Methylomagnum ishizawai: one gene and its partner. The protein of the gene in region 1 interacts with the protein of each later gene in a pairwise test. Links are inferred from orthologs where the notes say so. Each region holds a gene or a part of one and is shown on either strand. Other genes may lie near its edges.

What was found. The genes of interacting proteins can lie anywhere in the genome.
Region 2: the proteins of B9N93_RS02700 (region 1) and mrcB interact in binary tests that used the Escherichia coli proteins (3 or more experiments, as listed by UniProt). The link is inferred for Methylomagnum ishizawai from one-to-one orthologs.

What each region holds. Positions count from the first base shown.
Region 1 is NZ_FXAM01000001.1:619,349-624,095, forward strand. Bases 1,749-4,747 are described here. They hold B9N93_RS02700 (peptidoglycan D,D-transpeptidase FtsI family protein), read right to left. Parts: upstream 4,113-4,747; coding sequence 2,385-4,112; downstream 1,749-2,384. Other genes in these bases: B9N93_RS02695 (UDP-N-acetylmuramoyl-L-alanyl-D-glutamate--2,6-diaminopimelate ligase), read right to left, coding at 1,749-2,388; ftsL (cell division protein FtsL), read right to left, coding at 4,128-4,385; rsmH (16S rRNA (cytosine(1402)-N(4))-methyltransferase RsmH), read right to left, coding at 4,382-4,747. In the rest of the region: B9N93_RS02690 (UDP-N-acetylmuramoyl-tripeptide--D-alanyl-D-alanine ligase), read right to left, coding at 1-874; more of B9N93_RS02695, read right to left, coding at 871-1,748. UniProt on the Escherichia coli protein: Essential cell division protein that catalyzes cross-linking of the peptidoglycan cell wall at the division septum. Required for localization of FtsN.
Region 2 is NZ_FXAM01000001.1:3,297,523-3,300,508, reverse strand. It holds mrcB (penicillin-binding protein 1B), read left to right. Parts: upstream 1-339; coding sequence 340-2,634; downstream 2,635-2,986. Other genes in the region: B9N93_RS26730 (motility hub landmark protein FimV), read right to left, coding at 2,666-2,986; hemH (ferrochelatase), read left to right, coding at 1-179. UniProt on the Escherichia coli protein: Cell wall formation. Synthesis of cross-linked peptidoglycan from the lipid intermediates.

The DNA.
Region 1 (4,747 bases):
CGGCCAATGCATTCGTCACGTTGTGACGGCCGGCTAAAGCCAAAGCCATGGGAAAGCGTTCTCCTTGGTGGATGAGGTCGAAGGTGGTGCGGAACCCGGTCTCGCCGAGACCCATGCGGATGGAAGCGGGATCGGCGCGGACCGCCGCCCGTTCGGACAGGCCGAAGCCCAGCACGCGGCGTCCGTCCGCGAGGCCGCACCAGAAATCGAAGAAGCGGTCGTCGGCGTTCAGCACCGCGACGCCTTGCGCCGACAGCGCAGCGATCAACTCGCCCTTGGCGCGGGCCACGCCTTCCAGCGAGCCGAAGCCTTCCAGATGGGACGCGCCCGCGTTGGTGAGGATGATCACGTCCGGTTGGACGAGTTGGCTGGTATAGGCGATTTCCCCGGCGTGGTTGGCCCCCATTTCGATGACGCCATAGCGATGTTCCGGTGCCAGCTTGAGCAGGGTCAGCGGGACGCCATAATCGTTGTTGAGGTTGCCTTGGGTTTTGAGCGTGGGACCGGCGACGCCCAGCGCCGCCGCCACCATCTCCTTGACCGTGGTCTTGCCGTTGCTGCCGGTGATGCCGACGATTTTCCCCTGCCAGCGCCGACGCCACGCGGCCCCGAGCCGGCCCAGGGCGATGCGGCCATCGGCGACGCGCAATTGCGGGATGGGGAGTTCCGCGAAGCGCTCGACCAGGGCCGCGCCCGCGCCCGCGTCCATCGCCGCCGTTACGAAGTCGTTGCCGTCGAAACGTGCGCCGCGGATGGCGACATAGAGGTCGCCCGGTTTGAGGCTGCGGGTGTCTATGCTGACCGTCGCGAATACGGCGTCTTCGCCGCGCAATTCGCCGCCAACGATGGGTTGGAGTTCGGATAGGCGCATCATAAGGAGCGGGCTGTGGAGGAGGAGGGGAGGATGGATAAGATGTCTTGGACGACCTGCCGGTCGTTGAAAGGATATTTGTGGCCTTGGATTTCCTGGGTGGATTCGTGGCCCTTGCCCGCGACCAGGACCAAATCTTCGGGGGTGGCGTGCTCCAGGGCGTAGGCGATGGCGGCGCGGCGGTCGCGGCGGCATACGAGGTCGTCGCGTCGGCAACCGGCGAGGATGTCGCTGAGGATGGCATCGCCGTCTTCGGAGCGGGGATTGTCGTCGGTCAGCACCACGTGGTCGGCCAGCCGCTCGGCGATGGCTCCCATTTGCGGGCGCTTGCCGCGGTCGCGGTCGCCGCCGCAGCCGAACACCACCCACAAGCGTCCCGCGCAATGGCCGCGCAGGCTGTGCAGCACGCTGGCCAGGGCATCGGGGGTATGGGCGTAATCGACCACGACTTGGCGACCGTGCCCGGCGAAGCTTTCCATGCGCCCCGGTACGGCGCGGACTTGGCCTAGGGCTTTTGCGGCGGGCGTCAACTCCCAACCCAGCGCCAGCAAGACGGCCAGGGTCGCGGCCAGATTCTCGACGTTGTAATCGCCGAACACCGGGGCGCTGATCTGTGCGCTGCTGCCCGCGTAATGGGCCGTGAAGGACACGCCGCCCGTTTCGTGGCGGACTTCCCGGATTGCCAGCAGGGGCACGGCGGAGTCCCGGCTGCTGCCCATTTTGGTGAAGCCGATGGCCCGCACGGCGGCGGGTTTCCGGGCCAGGATGGCCTCGGCGCTGGCGTCGTCGGCGTTGAACACCACGAATTCGAGGCCGGGCCAATCCAGCAGCCGCAGTTTGGCTTCCAGGTAGGCCTCCATGCTGCCGTGGTAATCGAGATGGTCGCGGGTGAAATTGGTATAGAGCGCCCCTTTGAACCGGACGCCGTTAAGCCGGCCTTGTTCCAGGCCGTGGGACGAGGCTTCCATCGCCACCGAGCGGAAGCCCAAGCCGAGCAGTTCGCCAAGGATGCGATGGATTTCGATGGCGTCGGGGGTGGTGTGGGTGGTCGCTTGCAACGCGCCGGGCCGGCCCCAGCCCAAAGTGCCCAGCACGGCGCTATTTTCCAAGGCTTGGGCCAGGAAATGGCTGCACGAGGTTTTGCCGTTGGTGCCGGTGATGCCGATGAGGGCGTCGAAGCCGCGGGAAGGTTCGCCGAAGAAGCGGTCGGCGATGAGACCGATGTTCCCGGCCAGGTCCGCCACCGGGATACAAGGAACCGCCGTGATCGCGCCGGCCAACTCCGTGCCGCCGCCCTGGGGTTCGTAGAGGATGGTCGCGCAGCCGTTCTGGATCGCCTGACCGGCGTGGGCTAGGCCATGGATGCGCTGGCCGCGTAGCGCGACGAACCCATCGCCCGCCCGGATGTGTCGGCTATCGTGGCCCAAGCCGCCGACCGAGATGGCGGGCGGGGCGGTTTCGGTGAAACCGGCCAGCAATCTTGGTAAGTCGAAAGGGTGGGCATCGGCCAGACTCATGCGGGTTCGTCCTGTCGGCCCGCCATCAGGGGGGTGGGTTCGTCGGGGGTGATGTTCAACAGGCGCAACGCGCCTTCCATGACGCTGGAAAACACCGGCGCGGCCACGGCACCGCCATAGTATTCGCCCGCCGAGGGTTCGTCGATCATCACCACCATCACCAAACGCGGCTTGCTGGACGGGGCCAGTCCCGTGAACAAGGACATATATAAGGATTCGGTGTAGCCGTGGGCACCGGATTTCTTCACGGTGCCGGTCTTGCCCGAGACCCGGAAGCCGGGGATGGCGGCTTTTTGCGCGGTGCCACCGGTGGAGACCACGCTTTCCAGCATGGTGCGGACCGTGGTGGCGGTTTTGGCGGACATGATGCGGTGGGCTTCCGGCGGGGTGTCGCGTTTGAGCAGGCTGACCATGGGGATCACGCCGTCGTTGGCCAGGGAGGTATAGGCGCGGGCCAGTTGCGCGGTCGAGGTGGACACGCCATAACCGAAGGACAGGGTGGCTTGCTCGAAGGCGTTCCAGCCTTGGTAATCGGCCAAACGGCCATGGGCTTCGCCGGGGAAACCGCTGTCTAAAGGCTGGCCGAAGCCCAGATTGTTATAAAAGGCCCAGAATTTCTTGGGCGGTACGCTGAGTGCGATCTTGGTCACGCCCACGTTGCTGGATTTTTGCAGAATGCCGGTCACGTCCAGGCTGCCATAGCTATGGACATCCTTGACGATGTTGTGGCCGACCCGCAATTGTCCGCCCGCCGTGCTATAGACGGTATTGGGATGGGTCAGGCCGAGTTCCAGGGCGCAGGCCACGGCGAAAGGTTTCATGGTGGAGCCGGGTTCGTACAAATCGGTGATGGCCCGGTTGCGGGAAGGATTGCCCTTGAGCTTGCCCCGGCTGTTGGGGTTGTAGGAGGGCTGGTTGACCATGGCCAGGACTTCGCCGGTCTGGCTGTCCAGCAAGACCAGGGAGCCCGAGCGGGCGCGGTGCTGCATGACCGCTTTTTTCAGCTCGCGGTAGGCCAGATATTGCAGGCGCTCGTCGATGCTCAGGGTCAAATCCTTCCCCGGCACCGGCAGGCGGATGTTTTCCAGGTCTTCGATGATGCGGCGCTTGCCGTCGCGGATGATGCGTTTCGCGCCATCGGTGCCGCGCAACGAGGCGTCGAAGCCGAGTTCCATACCTTCCTGGCCCTTGTCTTCGATATCGGTGAAACCCAGCAGATGGGCGGTTACTTCGCCGGTCGGGTAATAGCGGCGGTATTCGCGCTCGTCGTAAACGCCGGGGATGCCCAGCGCCATGGCTTGATCGACCAGTTCCGGGTTCATGCGCCGCTTGATGTAGGCGAAACCACGGTGGTCGTCCTGGCCGACGCGCTGCTTAATCTCCTTGACCGACATGCCCACCAGATCGGCCAGGGCCTTCAATTGCCCGTGCGCGACCTCGGCCTTGAGGAATTCCTTGGGGTTGATCCAGATCGATTTCACCGGGGTGCTGACCGCCAGCAATTCGCCGTTGCGGTCGATGATGCGGCCCCGGTGGGCGGGCACGGGCAGGATGCCGACATGGCGCAAATCCCCTTGCTGCTTGAGGAACTGCCGGTCCAGCACTTGCAAAAACACCGCCCGCCCGATCAAGACGGTCATGGCGCACAGGATCAGCATCAGCAAAAAACGCCAGCGACCGCTGTAATCGTCTTCTTTCACCACGTTCGGTTGGATGATTCGCATGTCGGCGCGACTCGTCTAAGGGTTGATGTAAAGGGTCGATTCACGGGCGGGCAGCACCATGCCCAGGCGGGCGCGGGCCATTTTCTCGATGCGGCTGTGCTCGGCGAAGGTGTTTTGTTCCAACTGCAATTGGCCCCATTCCTCGTCGTAGGCGTCGAGGGCTTGCTCCAGCCGCTGGACCTCGGCGAACAACATGCGCGAGCGGTATTTCGTGTACACCACGCCCAGGGCGGAGGCCACGGCGACGGCGACCAGTACCAGCAGGGTTCTCATGCGGAAAGCCGCTCGGCGATCCGTAGTACCGCGCTGCGCGCCCTGGGATTTTCGGCGGTTTCCTCGGCGCTGGGTAGGATGGCTTTGCCGATCCGGGCCAGCCGCGGGGCGCGTTCGTCCGGCGCGGGCCAAGGCATCGGCGTGGAGCCGCCATTTCGCGATTCGTCGCGCATGAAGCGCTTCACGATCCGGTCTTCCAAGGAATGAAATGAAATCACCGCCATGCGCCCCCCCGGTCGCAAGATTTCCAAGGCTTGCCGCAAACCCGCTTCGAGTTCTTCGAGTTCATGGTTGATATGAATCCTGATGGCTTGGAAGCTCCGGGTCGCCGGGTGTTTGCCCTTTTCACGGGTCGGCGCGGC
Region 2 (2,986 bases), 2.7 Mb from region 1 along the record:
TGGATGTGGTCTGTCCCGGCTTCGCGGTGGATTGCCTCGAAACCCTGGAGGAAATCGCCATCACCAACAAAGAGGTGTTCATGCAGGCGGGCGGGGAAAGTTATCGGATGATCCCGGCCCTGAACGATGGGCCGGAACATGCCAAATTGCTGGCCGATATCGCGATGGCCGCGCTGTAACCCGGTAGGGCGGGCGGGTGCGATCCGTCCCGCCATCCCCAAGCCCACCGCCCGCGCCATGTAGAATATCCGTCATCTCCCCAGCCCGCCCCGGACGGATTACCCCACCGCGATGCCCACCCCCACACGCCCTCCAGGCCGGGGTCGTCCCAGACGCCCCGTGCGACCCGCCCGCCGCCGCCCGTCGGGTGGCTTCCGCCGCCTCCTCATCCTGGCCGCGCCCTTCCTCATCGCCGGTTTCATGGCCTATATCGCCTATCTCGACTACACGGTGCGCGAGCAATTCGAGGGCAAGCGCTGGGCCTTGCCGGCGCGGGTCTACGCCGACCCCGCCGAGTTGTACGCGGGGGCGCATTGGGATGCGGCGCAATTGCTCTGGCTGCTGGATGAGCTGAAATACCGCGAAGATGCCGGACTGTCCTCGCAAGGCGCGTATTACCGTGTCCGCGACGGCATCGTCCTCAAAACCCGCGAATTCAGGTTTTGGGACAAGGCCGAGCCTGCGCGGGAAGTCCGGGTACGCTTCGCCGGGGGCGGGGTGGCGGAATTGATGGACATGGAGCGCGGCCAGTCCTTGCCCTTGCTGCGGATGGAGCCGATCCAGATCGGCAGTTTCTATCCGGCCCTCAAGGAGGACCGGGTACTCATCAAGCTCAGGCAAGCCCCCGATTTGTTGCTGAAAGCCCTGTTCTCGACCGAGGACCGCGAGTTCTACCAACATCATGGCGTGTCGGCGCGGGGCATTCTCAGGGCCATCGTCGCCGATATCCGGGCGGGTGCCCTCGTCCAGGGCGGCAGCACCCTGACCCAGCAGTTGGTGAAGAATTTCTTCCTCACCTCCGAACGCACTTGGTGGCGCAAGCTCAACGAAATCTTCATGGCCTTGATCCTGGAGGCCCGCTATTCCAAGGAGGAAATCCTCGAAGCCTATCTCAACGAAATCTACCTGGGCCAGGACGGGGCCCGCGCCATCCATGGCTTCGGGCTGGCCAGCCGCTATTACTTCAGCCGCTCGCTGGACGAATTGGAGTTGCACCATGTGGCTTTGCTGGTGGCACTGGTGCGCGGCCCTTCGGTCTACGATCCTTTCAAATCCCCCGACAAGACCCACAAGCGCCGCGATCTGGTGTTGGACGAGATGGTGGAGCAGGGTTATATCAACGCCAAGCAGGCCGCGACCGCCCAGGCACGGCCCTTGGACGTGATCCAGAATCCACACCAGGCCATCAGCCGCTATCCGGCGTTCCTGGATTTGGTACGCCGCCAATTGCAGCGGGAATACCGGCCCGAAGACCTGACCTCGGAGGGCTTGCGCATCTTCACTACCCTGGATGTGAACGTGCAGCGCCATCTGGAGCAAGCCACCACCGCCATCCTCAAGAAGCTGGACATCCAGACCCGTTCCACCCAATTGGAAACCGCCGCCATCGTCACCCGCCGCGCCAATGGCGAAATCGCGGCCCTGATGGGGGGGCGCGATCCGGGGGCGGCGGGTTTCAACCGGGCCTTGGACGCCGAGCGCCAGATCGGTTCCTTGTACAAGCCGGTGGTGTATCTGACCGCCCTGGCCAGCCCCCGCAAATACACCCTGACCACGCCCTTGCAGGACAGCGCCGTCCGGGTCAAAAGCCCCGGCAGCCCGGTCTGGCTGCCCAAGAACTACGATAACCGCGAGCATGGCGCGGTGCCCTTGTACCGGGCCTTGGCGCATTCCTACAACCTCGCTACCATCCGGCTGGGGATGAGCCTCGGGGTCGGCAACACGGTGAAGACCCTGCGTAAATTAGGGGTGGACAAGCCGGTCGATCAGGTACCGGCCTTGTTGCTGGGCACCCTGGCGCTGACGCCGTTCGAGGTGGCGGGGATGTACCAGACCCTGGCCAGCGAGGGGTTCATCACCCCGCTGCGGGCCATCCAGGCGGTGGTGGCCCAGGATGGCAAGACCCTGCGCCGCTACGGCTTGAGCGTGAAGCAATCGCTGGACGCCACTTCGGTCTATCTGGTCGATATTGCCTTGCGGTCGGTGTTGCGCGAGGGCACGGGCCGGCCGGCCTATGCCTACCTGCCGTCCACCCTGGACGCGGCGGGCAAGACCGGCACCACCAACGAACTGCGCGATAGCTGGTTCGCCGGGTTCACGGGGGATTATCTGGGCGTGGTGTGGGTGGGACGGGACGATAACCAACCGGCCCAATTGACCGGGGCGCAAGGGGCTTTGAAGGTTTGGGCCGCGACCCTTGGGGCCGTCAGCCACGAACCCCTGGCCTTGGACCCGCCGGATAATCTGGAATGGGCCTGGATTGACCGGGAAACCGGGGGGCGTACCGACGAAGGTTGCCCTGGGGCTGCGCGTTTCCCCTTCGTGGCCGGTTCGGTACCGGGGCGGTCGTCCGCCTGCGGTGGCGGGGTGCCGGAGGCGGCGGGCGGGGAAGCGGGAATCAAGGATTTGTTTTAGGGGGCGCTCCCGGACCGCCCACGGGCGATGGCTATACCCGCCTGCCCTGTTGCCCCGCGAGGGAAAGGTTGGCGTTGTGACCGTCCAGTTTGTCCAGCAACGCGGTGGCTTCGGCTTTTTGGCGGTCGTTGCCGTGGGTGGCGACTTCCAGGAGGATTTCCCTGGCCGAATCCTCGTCCTCCATGTCGGCGTAGGCTTTGGCCAAATCCAGCTTGGTCTCGAATTGATCCATGTCGGTCAATCCGGCGAACAAATCTTCTTCCTGTGCCTGGAGTTCGGGTTCGAGGTCGGTCGGGGCGGGGGCTTGGAATGCTTCGATCTCGTCGATGGCGGGCGCGGGTTCCAACAGGTC